Regions from separate parts of the Streptomyces sp. NPDC059957 genome, predicted to be linked through region 3. Evidence: riboswitches for the same ligand, from Rfam matches in the RefSeq annotation. Region 3 holds a riboswitch; each other region holds the start of a gene.

Region 1 (2,190 bases), on a different contig from region 3:
GAGCAGGGCCTTCTCCAGCGGGTGCCGGCCGCGCCAGCGACTGCTGTGCGCGGCCACGTCGATCGGCAGCACCGCCTACGCCTCCGGGGCGTCGGCGGCAGCGGCGGCGGCCGCTCCTTGGCGGCGGCCCTTGCGGACGCCGAAGTAGTAGGCGAGCACGCCCGCTCCCAGCGCCGCCTGCAGGGCGAACAGCGCGGACTCGATCTCGCCGGACGGGGGTTCGTACAGAGGGGAGAACCAGGGTTCGTAATCCGGCTTCAGCTCGGTGATGGCCGTCTCGGCCTGCGCGTCGGCGCCCGTGAAGGGCTCCTCCTTGTGGTCGCCCATCCCCAGCGCGACGGGGAGGACGGCCAGCGCCGCCACCAGGAGCAGCAGCAGGCTGTTGATCTTCGCGTTCTTGGACATCCCGCTCATCAGGCCGCCGCCTTCTCTTCGGTACGGGAGGAGGTCAGCTTCGCGACGCCGAGGCGGACCAGGTCCGACTTGCTCGACGCCATCAGCAGCCGCATCACGAGGACGGTCAGCAGACCCTCGCTCACGGCCAGCGGGATCTGCGTGACGGCGAAGATCCCGCCGAACTTCGCGAGCGCACCCAGGAACCCGCTGGCCGGGTCCGGGAAGGCCATCGCGAGCTGGAGGCTGGTGACGCAGTAGGTGACCAGGTCGGCGAAGAAGGCGCCGAAGAACACGGTCACCATCAGCGGGAGACCGAACTTCCGCAGCAGCCGGTAGACGGCGTAGCCCGCCCACGGGCCGGCGATGGCCATCGAGAAGACGTTGGCGCCGAGGGTGGTGAGCCCTCCGTGCGCCAGCAGCAGGGCCTGGAACAGCAGGGTGATCGTGCCGAGCACCGCCATGATCGGCGGCCGGAACAGGATCGCCCCGAGCCCGGTGCCCGTGGGGTGCGAGCAACTGCCCGTCACCGAGGGGATCTTCAGGGCGGACAGGACGAAGGTGAACGCTCCGGAGGCGCCGAGCAGCAGCGTGCTCTCCGGGTTGGCCTTCACCTCGCGGGTGAGCGAGCGGACGCCGTGGACGACGAAGGGAGCGGACGCGGCGCCCCAGGCGACCGCGTGCAATGGGGGTAGGAACCCCTCGGCTATATGCATGAGTGGGGAGACCTCTCCAGCACCTCGTGGATGGACAACGCGCCCCGGCCGGTCTCCTGGCTCACGGGTTGACGTCCATGCTCCGCCTTCCCGGGCAGCGCGGAACTTCCCGCGCAGCCCAGTGGCTTTCCCGCAGGAGTGGAGCCGGACTTCCCGATCACAGTGGCGAGGGCCGCACCGGTTTCTCACCGGTTTCCCGAACACCAAGGCCCGCTGACCCTAGTCGGCCGCACGGACCGGTAACAACCCGCCCCAATCGCGCCGGGCGGCAGCCGGATTCCACTTAGGGGTGACTCTCCGTGTCCGGCGGCTCGTCGGCCGCCCCAAGGGTGCAGACCGGAGGGGGAGTTCCGGGTGTCCGGGGCCGCAGGGCAGCGGCGGTTGCGCCGCACCGTGCCGTTCCGCAGGGGCCGGGGCGAGCGCGGACGGGGCGAGCGCGGACGGGGCGCGGCCAACGGGGACGAGCCCGGACGGGACGAGCCCGGACGGGTGCGGTCCGCTGGCGGGGCCGCCCGGCGGCGCGGAGCCTGGTGGGGTGACCGCCGAACCCGATGCCGCGCCCGCCGTCGACTACTCCGACCTCACCGCCGTCTACGTCAACTGCACGCTCAAGCGATCGCCCGAGCCCAGCAACACCGAGGGCCTGATCGACAAGAGCCGTGCGGTGATGGAGGCGGCCGGGGCCCGGACCTCGCTCATCCGGGCCGTCGACCACGAGATCGCCACCGGCGTCTGGCCCGATATGACCGACCACGGCTGGGGGAGCGATCAGTGGCCGGTGCTCTACAGCCAGATCATGGACGCCGACATCCTCGTGTTGTGCGGCCCGATCTGGCTGGGGGACAACAGCTCGGTGATGAAGCAGGTCATCGAGCGGCTCTACGCCTGCTCCTCGATCCTGAACGAGCAGGGCCAGTACGCCTATTACGGGCGCGTCGGCGGGGCGCTGATCACCGGGAACGAGGACGGCGTCAAGCACTGCGCCATGAACGTCCTCTACAGCCTCCAGCACCTCGGCTACGCGATCCCCCCGCAGGCCGACGCAGGGTGGATCGGCGAAGCCGGACCCGGGCCCTCGTAC
Region 2 (2,190 bases), on a different contig from region 3:
GGTCGCGCAGCTCGCGGGGGTCAGCGTGGACTACTACACCCGGCTGGAGCAGGGCCGCACCCTGCACGCGCCCGCCGAGGTGCTCGAAGCCGTGGCCCGTGCGCTGCGGCTCGATGCCACCGAGCGGTCCCACCTCTTCGACCTGGCCCGCCCGCAGCGGGCCGCCGGGTCCGGGCGCGCCGCAGACCCGGCGGCGGCCGGCGCCCCCGGTAGCGCGGAAACCGCCGGCCCGCAGCGGGTCCGGGCGGGCCTCCACCGGGTACTGGACGCCCTGGCGGACGGCACCCCGGCGATGATCATGGGGCGCCGGCTCGACGTCCTGGCCGCGAACCGGCTCGCGGAGTCCCTGTACGCAGACTTCGGCGCACCCGAGACGGACACGGTGGAGCCGGGCACAGTGACGCCCGGCACAGTGGAGCCGGGCACAGTGGCGCCCGGCACACCGGGCCGACGCGGCCGCAATCTGGCGCGGTTCCTCTTCCTCGACCCCGCCGCCCGCACGCTCTTCGCCGACTGGGAGAGCGCCGCGCGCGGAGCCGTCGCCGCGCTGCGGTTCTACGCCGGGAGACACCCGTACGATCCGGGGCTGAGCCCGCTCGTCGATGAACTGGCGGCGTTCGACGGGGACTTCCGGCGTTGGTGGGCCGGGCACGACGTGCTCGAACACACCCACGGCACCAAGCGCTTCCGGCATCCCGCTGTCGGCGAACTGGCCCTGGAGTACGAGTCCCTCACCTTCCCGGACGACCCCGACCAGACGCTCTACCTCTACACGGCAGAGCCGGGATCCCCCTCCGACGAGGCGCTGCGGACCCTCGCCTCGCGTGCGGCGCGGCCGGCCGGTGCGGTGCGCCCGGGGCGCTGACGCCCCGCCCTTCTGGCACACTGGGCCGGGTTATCCAGGCGGTGCAGGACAGGAAACCGGTGCGAATCCGGTGCGGTCCCGCCACTGTGACCGGCCACCCCTTGCGGGGACCCGGGAGTCAGACACTGACGCACCGCCTCTTTCGGTTCGACCAGGGGACGCGGATCCCCCGGAGAGGCTTCGCCATGTCTTCGTACCCCCGTGCGCTGCTGCGCGCGTTCCTGCCCGTCCCCCTCCTGATACCGCTGGCCGCGTGTGGGGGATCACCCGCGGCGCAGGACGCGAAGGCGGCGGCGGGCACCACGCCCGGTTTCCCGTACACGGTCACCAACTGCGGTGTCACCAGCACCTATCAGGCACCGCCGCAGCGTGCGGTCGCCATGAACCAGCACGCCACCGAGATCCTCCTCGCCCTCGGGCTGGAGGGGAAGACCGTCGGGACGGCCTACCTGGACGACGCCGTACTGCCCGCCTACCGGCCCGCGTACGACAAGATCAAGGTGCTGGCGAAGGAGTACCCCTCCAAGGAGATCCTCCTCGGCGCCAACCCCGACTTCGTGTACGGCGGTTACTCCAGCGCTTTCGACAAGGCGCAGGGCCGCGACCGCGAGGCGCTCGCGAAGTCCGGCATCAACTCACGCCTCAGCGTGGAGTACTGCACCGACGGCAAGGTCGGCGTCGACCAGCTCAGGACCGAAATCACCGAGGTGGCACGGACCTTCGGCGTACCCGAGCGCGGCGAGCGGTTCATTGCCGACGAACAGCGCCGCATCGAAGCCGTCAGCACACGCGTGAAGGACGAGGCCAAGCCCGCCGTCTTCGTCTACGACTCGGGCGAGGCCTCCGCCTACACCTCGGGCGGCAAGGGCATCGGCAACGAGATCGTCGCGCTGGCGGGCGGCACGAACGTGTTCGCCGACCTCGACGACACCTTCGGCGACGTGTCGTGGGAGAAGGTCATCGAGCGCAAGCCCGAGTTCGTCCTCATCTACGACTACGGCGGCACCACCGTCGAAGCCAAGAAGCAGCGCCTGCTGAAGGATCCGGCACTGGCCCAGGTACCCGCGATCAAGAACCAGCGGTTCGTCGTGCTGCCGCTGTCCTCCGCCGTGCTCGGCGTCCGCGTCGCCGACGCCGTCGAATCGCTGGGCGCCCAGCTCCACCCCGACGCCGCGTGAGCCTCCGCGCCGCCCGCGCGTTCACCCGTACGCCGGTCGTACTGGCCCTGCTCGCCGCCGCGCTGGCCGCGTCGGCCCTGGCGGGACTGGCCCTGGGACCGGTACGGATCCCCCCGGGCCAGGTGCTCGACATCGTGCTCGCAGGGC
Region 3 (2,190 bases):
GGAGCTCTCGGGTCGCCGTCGTCACCGCGCCGCCACCAGCCTCTCAGTCACTTGCACGCAAGACGTCAACTCGCAGGCTGTACAGCCTCCTTGGGTGTCACGGCGGGGGCAAGGGCCCGTTCGGCAAGAAATCCGAAAGCCAGGCCGAAAGTGGTCCACATCGCGGCCTGAATGGCGAGCGAGGCGAGCCGGAACTGCCAGACGAGCGCCGCCGGGAAGCCCGTCGGCACCTCGTTGATGCCGGGCAGGAACGCGTAGGCGATGCCGATGGCCACCACGAAGGCGAGCGAGGCGGCGACCGAGGCGTTCCAGTTGCCCAGGCGCGGCGCCAGGCGCCGGCCCAGGATCAGCGCGGCCGCCGCGAGCAGCAGGCCGAGCGCGAGCATCAGGACGTAGAGGGTGGTCCGCTGGACCGTGGTCTCGGGGTCCCCGACGGCCGGCGGGTTGGCCGGGTACTTGAAGAACGGCACCAGGGTGACGGTGACGAACAGACCGCCGGAGACGAGCAGCGCCGTGGCCCGGGGGCCGAAGCGGCCGATCCGGCCCAGGGCATAGCAGTAGACGAGCGCGGCGATGCCGCCGAGCGCGATCCCGTAGAGCAGCGTTCCGGTGCCCAGCCCGGCCGTGGCCTGGAGGGCCCGGCTGACCGGGGCCGCCTCGCCGTGGTGGTCGTGGGCTCCGGCTTCCTCGATGGCGATCGCCGCGTCGACCTGGGATTCACCGAGGAAGTACGCGACGAGGAACGCGGCCACTCCGGCGAGCAGGCCGGCGAGCATGCCCCTGATGAGGAGCACGCGGGGGGAAATGGGGTTCATGAAGTTTTCGGTCCCTTGCGGATCGGTGGATCAGTGGCAGGGGAAGCCGAGGAGGTGGCGACCGTCGTGCATCCACTCGTGGACGGTGTCGCCTTCGAAGATCGCGGTGGCGCCCTGCTCGGCGCCGACGAGGTAGAGCAGGACCAGCATCAGGACGCCGGCGAACAGCGCCCAAGGGGCCAGGGTGGAGAGGGAGATGGGTGCGACGGCCAGGGGGGTGGCAGTCGTGGGCACGGCGGAGTCGGCCATGGCAGGAACCTCCAGAGGGAACACGCGTCCCGGTCAGTGGTGCTTGCGACGACGGTGGCGGGTCTGACTTTCCTCCCCCTCCGGGAGGATTCACAGTGGCGCGACCGTGCCGGATTCTCAACCGGACTTCCGTCATACCGTCGTCTTGTCGTCCGCCACCGTACCGCTCTTTATGGCGGCCTTACAGGGGCGTCTCAGAAGGGCTCCGTCTCACCGTCGTCCCGCCGGTCGACGGCAACGGCCGATGCCATCGACCGACGTCGTCGGTCGATGGCATCGATCCACGGCGTCAGTTGAGGGCGTCAGCCGATGGCGTCGACCACCTCGCCCAGGTCGACGAACTTGAACCCGGTCGCCTCGCGGTCGCCGTCACCGGGGGTTTCCCGGCCGTCCTGGACGACGAGCAGGCCGCGGGGGTAGCGCGTGCCGAGGGGGGCGTTGAGGGCCGCGGCGCCGTCGCAGACCTCGGAGCCGTCGAGGGCGGCGGAGGCCGCGGTGATCCGGAAGGCGCCCTCGAACTCGTTGCGGTCCTCGCGCTCGCGGTCGTAGGCGACGAAGGTGTCGTCGCCCTGGCTGGAGGCGAGCAGATAACCGTCGCCGTCGGCCTCGGTGACCAGGGTCAGGCCCTCGACGTCGGCCTTCAGGCGCTTGCCGCCGTAGCCGGGATCGGCGCCGGGCGCGCACTCCTCGGTCTCCTCGTCGTAGGTGCCGGGGACGCCGTACTCGCGCACCTTGTCGATCAGCTTCGGCGTGCCGGTGAGGCCCGCGTCGATGCGCCAGATGCCGACGTCCTCCTGCCCCGCGTACAGGGTGCCGTCCGCGGGGTCGACGACCATGCCCTCGACCTGCGCCAGCTCGCCCGGCTCGGCGCAGGGCGTCCAGGAGGCGCCGTTCGGCAGGCGGAAGGAGGACGGCAGGTCGAGCGTGCGCACCTGGCGGTAGTCGACGGTGCCGGCGGGGGTGGCGACCAGCTCCAGCAGGGCGATCCGGGTGCGGTTGCGCTGGCTGACCGCCGCGTAGGACCGGCCGGTCTTCCGGTCCGTCCAGGTGGCCAGGCCGTACGCGGTCTTCTGCTCGTTGATCTCGGCCTGGTCGGCGGAGAAGACCGGGCGCGCCGCCGGGTCGG
Region 4 (2,190 bases), on a different contig from region 3:
AGGCCGAGCAGGGTGCCCAGGGTCGTCAGCGAGCGCTGGTGGTCGTCGATCCAGATGTTGCGGCCGTTGACCACGCCCGCGACCAGGCGCTTGCCGGGGATGCCGCCTGCCGCGGCGAGGTCGTCGAGGTTGGCGGCGGCCCGGTCGGTGAAGTCGAGGGCGAGGCCCTCCACGGGTGCCTTCGCCAGTACGGGCAGTGCTTCGCCGAGCCGGTCGAAGTAGGAGGCGACGAGCAGCTTGGGGCGCTCGGTGAGGCCGAGTCCTCCGAGTTCGCGGTAGGCGCGGGCCGCGGCGTTGAGTTCGGCCGGGGTGCGGTCCTGGACCAGGGCCGGTTCGTCGAGCTGGACCCATTCGGCGCCCGCCGCGCGCAGTTCGGCGAGGACCTGTGCGTAGACGGGGAGCAGCCGGTCGAGGAGGGCCAGCGGCTCGAAGCCGGGGGCCGTGCCGGGTGCGGACTTGGCGAGGAGGAGGTAGGTCACCGGTCCGACCAGGACCGGGCGGGCCGTGTGACCGAGGGCCAGGGCCTCTTTCAACTCGGCCACCTGTCGGGCGGGTTCGGCGGTGAAGACGGTGTCGGGACCGAGTTCGGGGACCAGGTAGTGGTAGTTGGTGTCGAACCACTTGGTCATCTCCAGCGGGGCCACGTCCTGGGTGCCGCGCGCCATCGCGAAGTAGCCGTCCAGGGCGTCCGCCTCGACGGCGGTCCGGTGACGGTCGGGGATCGCGCCGAGCATGACCGTGGTGTCCAGGACGTGGTCGTAGTACGAGAAGTCGCCGGTGGGAACCTCGGTGATGCCGGCCCCGGCGAGCCGGGCCCAGTTGGTCCGGCGCAGGTCGCGGGCCGTGGCGCGGAGGGCTTCGGCGGTGACGCGGCCCTTCCAGTAGCCCTCGACCGCCTTCTTCAGTTCCCGGTTCTGTCCCTGGCGGGGGTAGCCGTACACGGTGGCGCCTACGGGCGCGGTTGCGGACTCGGTGGTCACGGAACTCTCCTTCGCGAGCGTGTCTCCATGGACCCGGTGACGGGTCGCGGACGCGAAGGGTGCGGTAACGGGCGGGCGCCGGGGTCGCGTACGGCTCGGTACGCGACGGGAGGACCCGCCTGAAGCACGCCGACCCGCCCACGAGGTCACCGGGAAACCGTGCGCGGTCGATCGCGCACGGGCAACGGGCAGGTCTTCGGACTCGCGGGCTCGCCTGCCGGTCTCCCGGCGGGCACCTAGTGGCCGTCGCTTCCCAGGACCGGTTCCGGTCCCAGTGCGTATGACGGCGGTCGTTCCCGCTCACCGCTGCGGGGCAGTCCCGGATTCCCACCGGGTTCCCTCTTACGACGCCTCCCGCCTGGCGGACGGGGGCGAACCAGCTGCGAGGCCCACAGTAGGGCGGACGCCCGGGAAACGAAGACGACTTCCCGCATGCCGGACGGTGAAATGGGACACGCAGACGCGCCTCCCCCGATGACGCGCACCCACCCCACCCCCTTATTGAAAATGGTCGTCATTTTCGTATAGGCTCGCGCCGAACGCTTTCGACACCAGGAGGTCCCGATGGCCGTACCCAAACGGAAGATGTCCCGCAGCAACACCCGCCACCGCCGCGCCCAGTGGAAGGCCACGACACCGCAGCTCGCCCCGATCACCGTCGACGGGGCCGTGCACCTGGTTCCGCAGCGGCTGGCGAAGGCGTACGAACGCGGCCTGCTGCGGCCCGAGAGCTGAGGAGAGCCACCCCGTGAAGTCCCCGATCCGCCCCGCCCGCCACGGAGGGTCCGAGTGACCCTCCCCGTCGTGATCGTCGGCGGCATGCACGCCGACGCACGCAAGGAGACCGTCGAGCACCTGCTGCGGACCGTGCCGGGGAGCATCGCCCTGCACCACGATCCGTCCTCGGCCGCCGAGGGCAACGTCCTGCGCACGCTGCGCGATTCCGGGGGCTCGATCTCCGCCGAGGAGACCCCGCTGGTCAACGACTGCTCCTGCTGCGCCCTGCGCGAGGACCTGGTCCCCGAGCTGAAGCGGCTGGCCGCGGGCGGGCTGACCCGGCTGGCCGTCGTGGAGCTCTGGGACTCGGTCGAGCCCAGGGCGATGGCCGAGGTCGTCGCGGCGCACTCCGGCGACGTCCTGGAACTCACCAACGTGATCACCGCCGTCGACCCCGCGCTCGTCCTGCCCTGCCTCGGCAACGGGGACGACC

What was found. Region 3 has a riboswitch for cobalamin ahead of ACFWBW_RS00445 (CbtB-domain containing protein). Riboswitches for the same ligand answer to the same signal wherever they lie in the genome.
Region 1: it holds a riboswitch for cobalamin, as region 3 does, so the genes downstream of both, ACFWBW_RS15695 (energy-coupling factor ABC transporter permease) here and ACFWBW_RS00445 (CbtB-domain containing protein) in region 3, are expected to answer to the same signal.
Region 2: it holds a riboswitch for cobalamin, as region 3 does, so the genes downstream of both, ACFWBW_RS09600 (ABC transporter substrate-binding protein) here and ACFWBW_RS00445 (CbtB-domain containing protein) in region 3, are expected to answer to the same signal.
Region 4: it holds a riboswitch for cobalamin, as region 3 does, so the genes downstream of both, metE (5-methyltetrahydropteroyltriglutamate--homocysteine S-methyltransferase) here and ACFWBW_RS00445 (CbtB-domain containing protein) in region 3, are expected to answer to the same signal.

The regions. Positions count from the first base shown of each region.
Region 1 covers NZ_JBHWMB010000020.1:14,107-16,296, forward strand. Annotated here, with positions in the region: gene cbiQ (cobalt ECF transporter T component CbiQ) at 1-72, opposite strand, end outside; gene ACFWBW_RS15690 (energy-coupling factor ABC transporter substrate-binding protein) at 76-414, opposite strand; gene ACFWBW_RS15695 (energy-coupling factor ABC transporter permease) at 414-1,109, opposite strand; cobalamin riboswitch at 1,138-1,332, opposite strand; gene ACFWBW_RS15700 (flavodoxin family protein) at 1,645-2,190, shown strand, end outside.
Region 2 covers NZ_JBHWMB010000010.1:89,025-91,214, forward strand. Annotated here, with positions in the region: gene ACFWBW_RS09595 (helix-turn-helix transcriptional regulator) at 1-865, shown strand, start outside; cobalamin riboswitch at 877-1,013, shown strand; gene ACFWBW_RS09600 (ABC transporter substrate-binding protein) at 1,051-2,043, shown strand; gene ACFWBW_RS09605 (FecCD family ABC transporter permease) at 2,040-2,190, shown strand, end outside.
Region 3 covers NZ_JBHWMB010000001.1:88,713-90,902, reverse strand. Annotated here, with positions in the region: gene ACFWBW_RS00450 (CbtA family protein) at 66-815, opposite strand; gene ACFWBW_RS00445 (CbtB-domain containing protein) at 846-1,064, opposite strand; cobalamin riboswitch at 1,103-1,239, opposite strand; gene ACFWBW_RS00440 (phytase) at 1,367-2,190, opposite strand, start outside.
Region 4 covers NZ_JBHWMB010000127.1:19-2,208, reverse strand. Annotated here, with positions in the region: gene metE (5-methyltetrahydropteroyltriglutamate--homocysteine S-methyltransferase) at 1-980, opposite strand, end outside; cobalamin riboswitch at 1,150-1,376, opposite strand; gene rpmF (50S ribosomal protein L32) at 1,545-1,715, shown strand; partial or broken gene ACFWBW_RS40160 (cobalamin biosynthesis protein CobW) at 1,800-2,190, shown strand, end outside.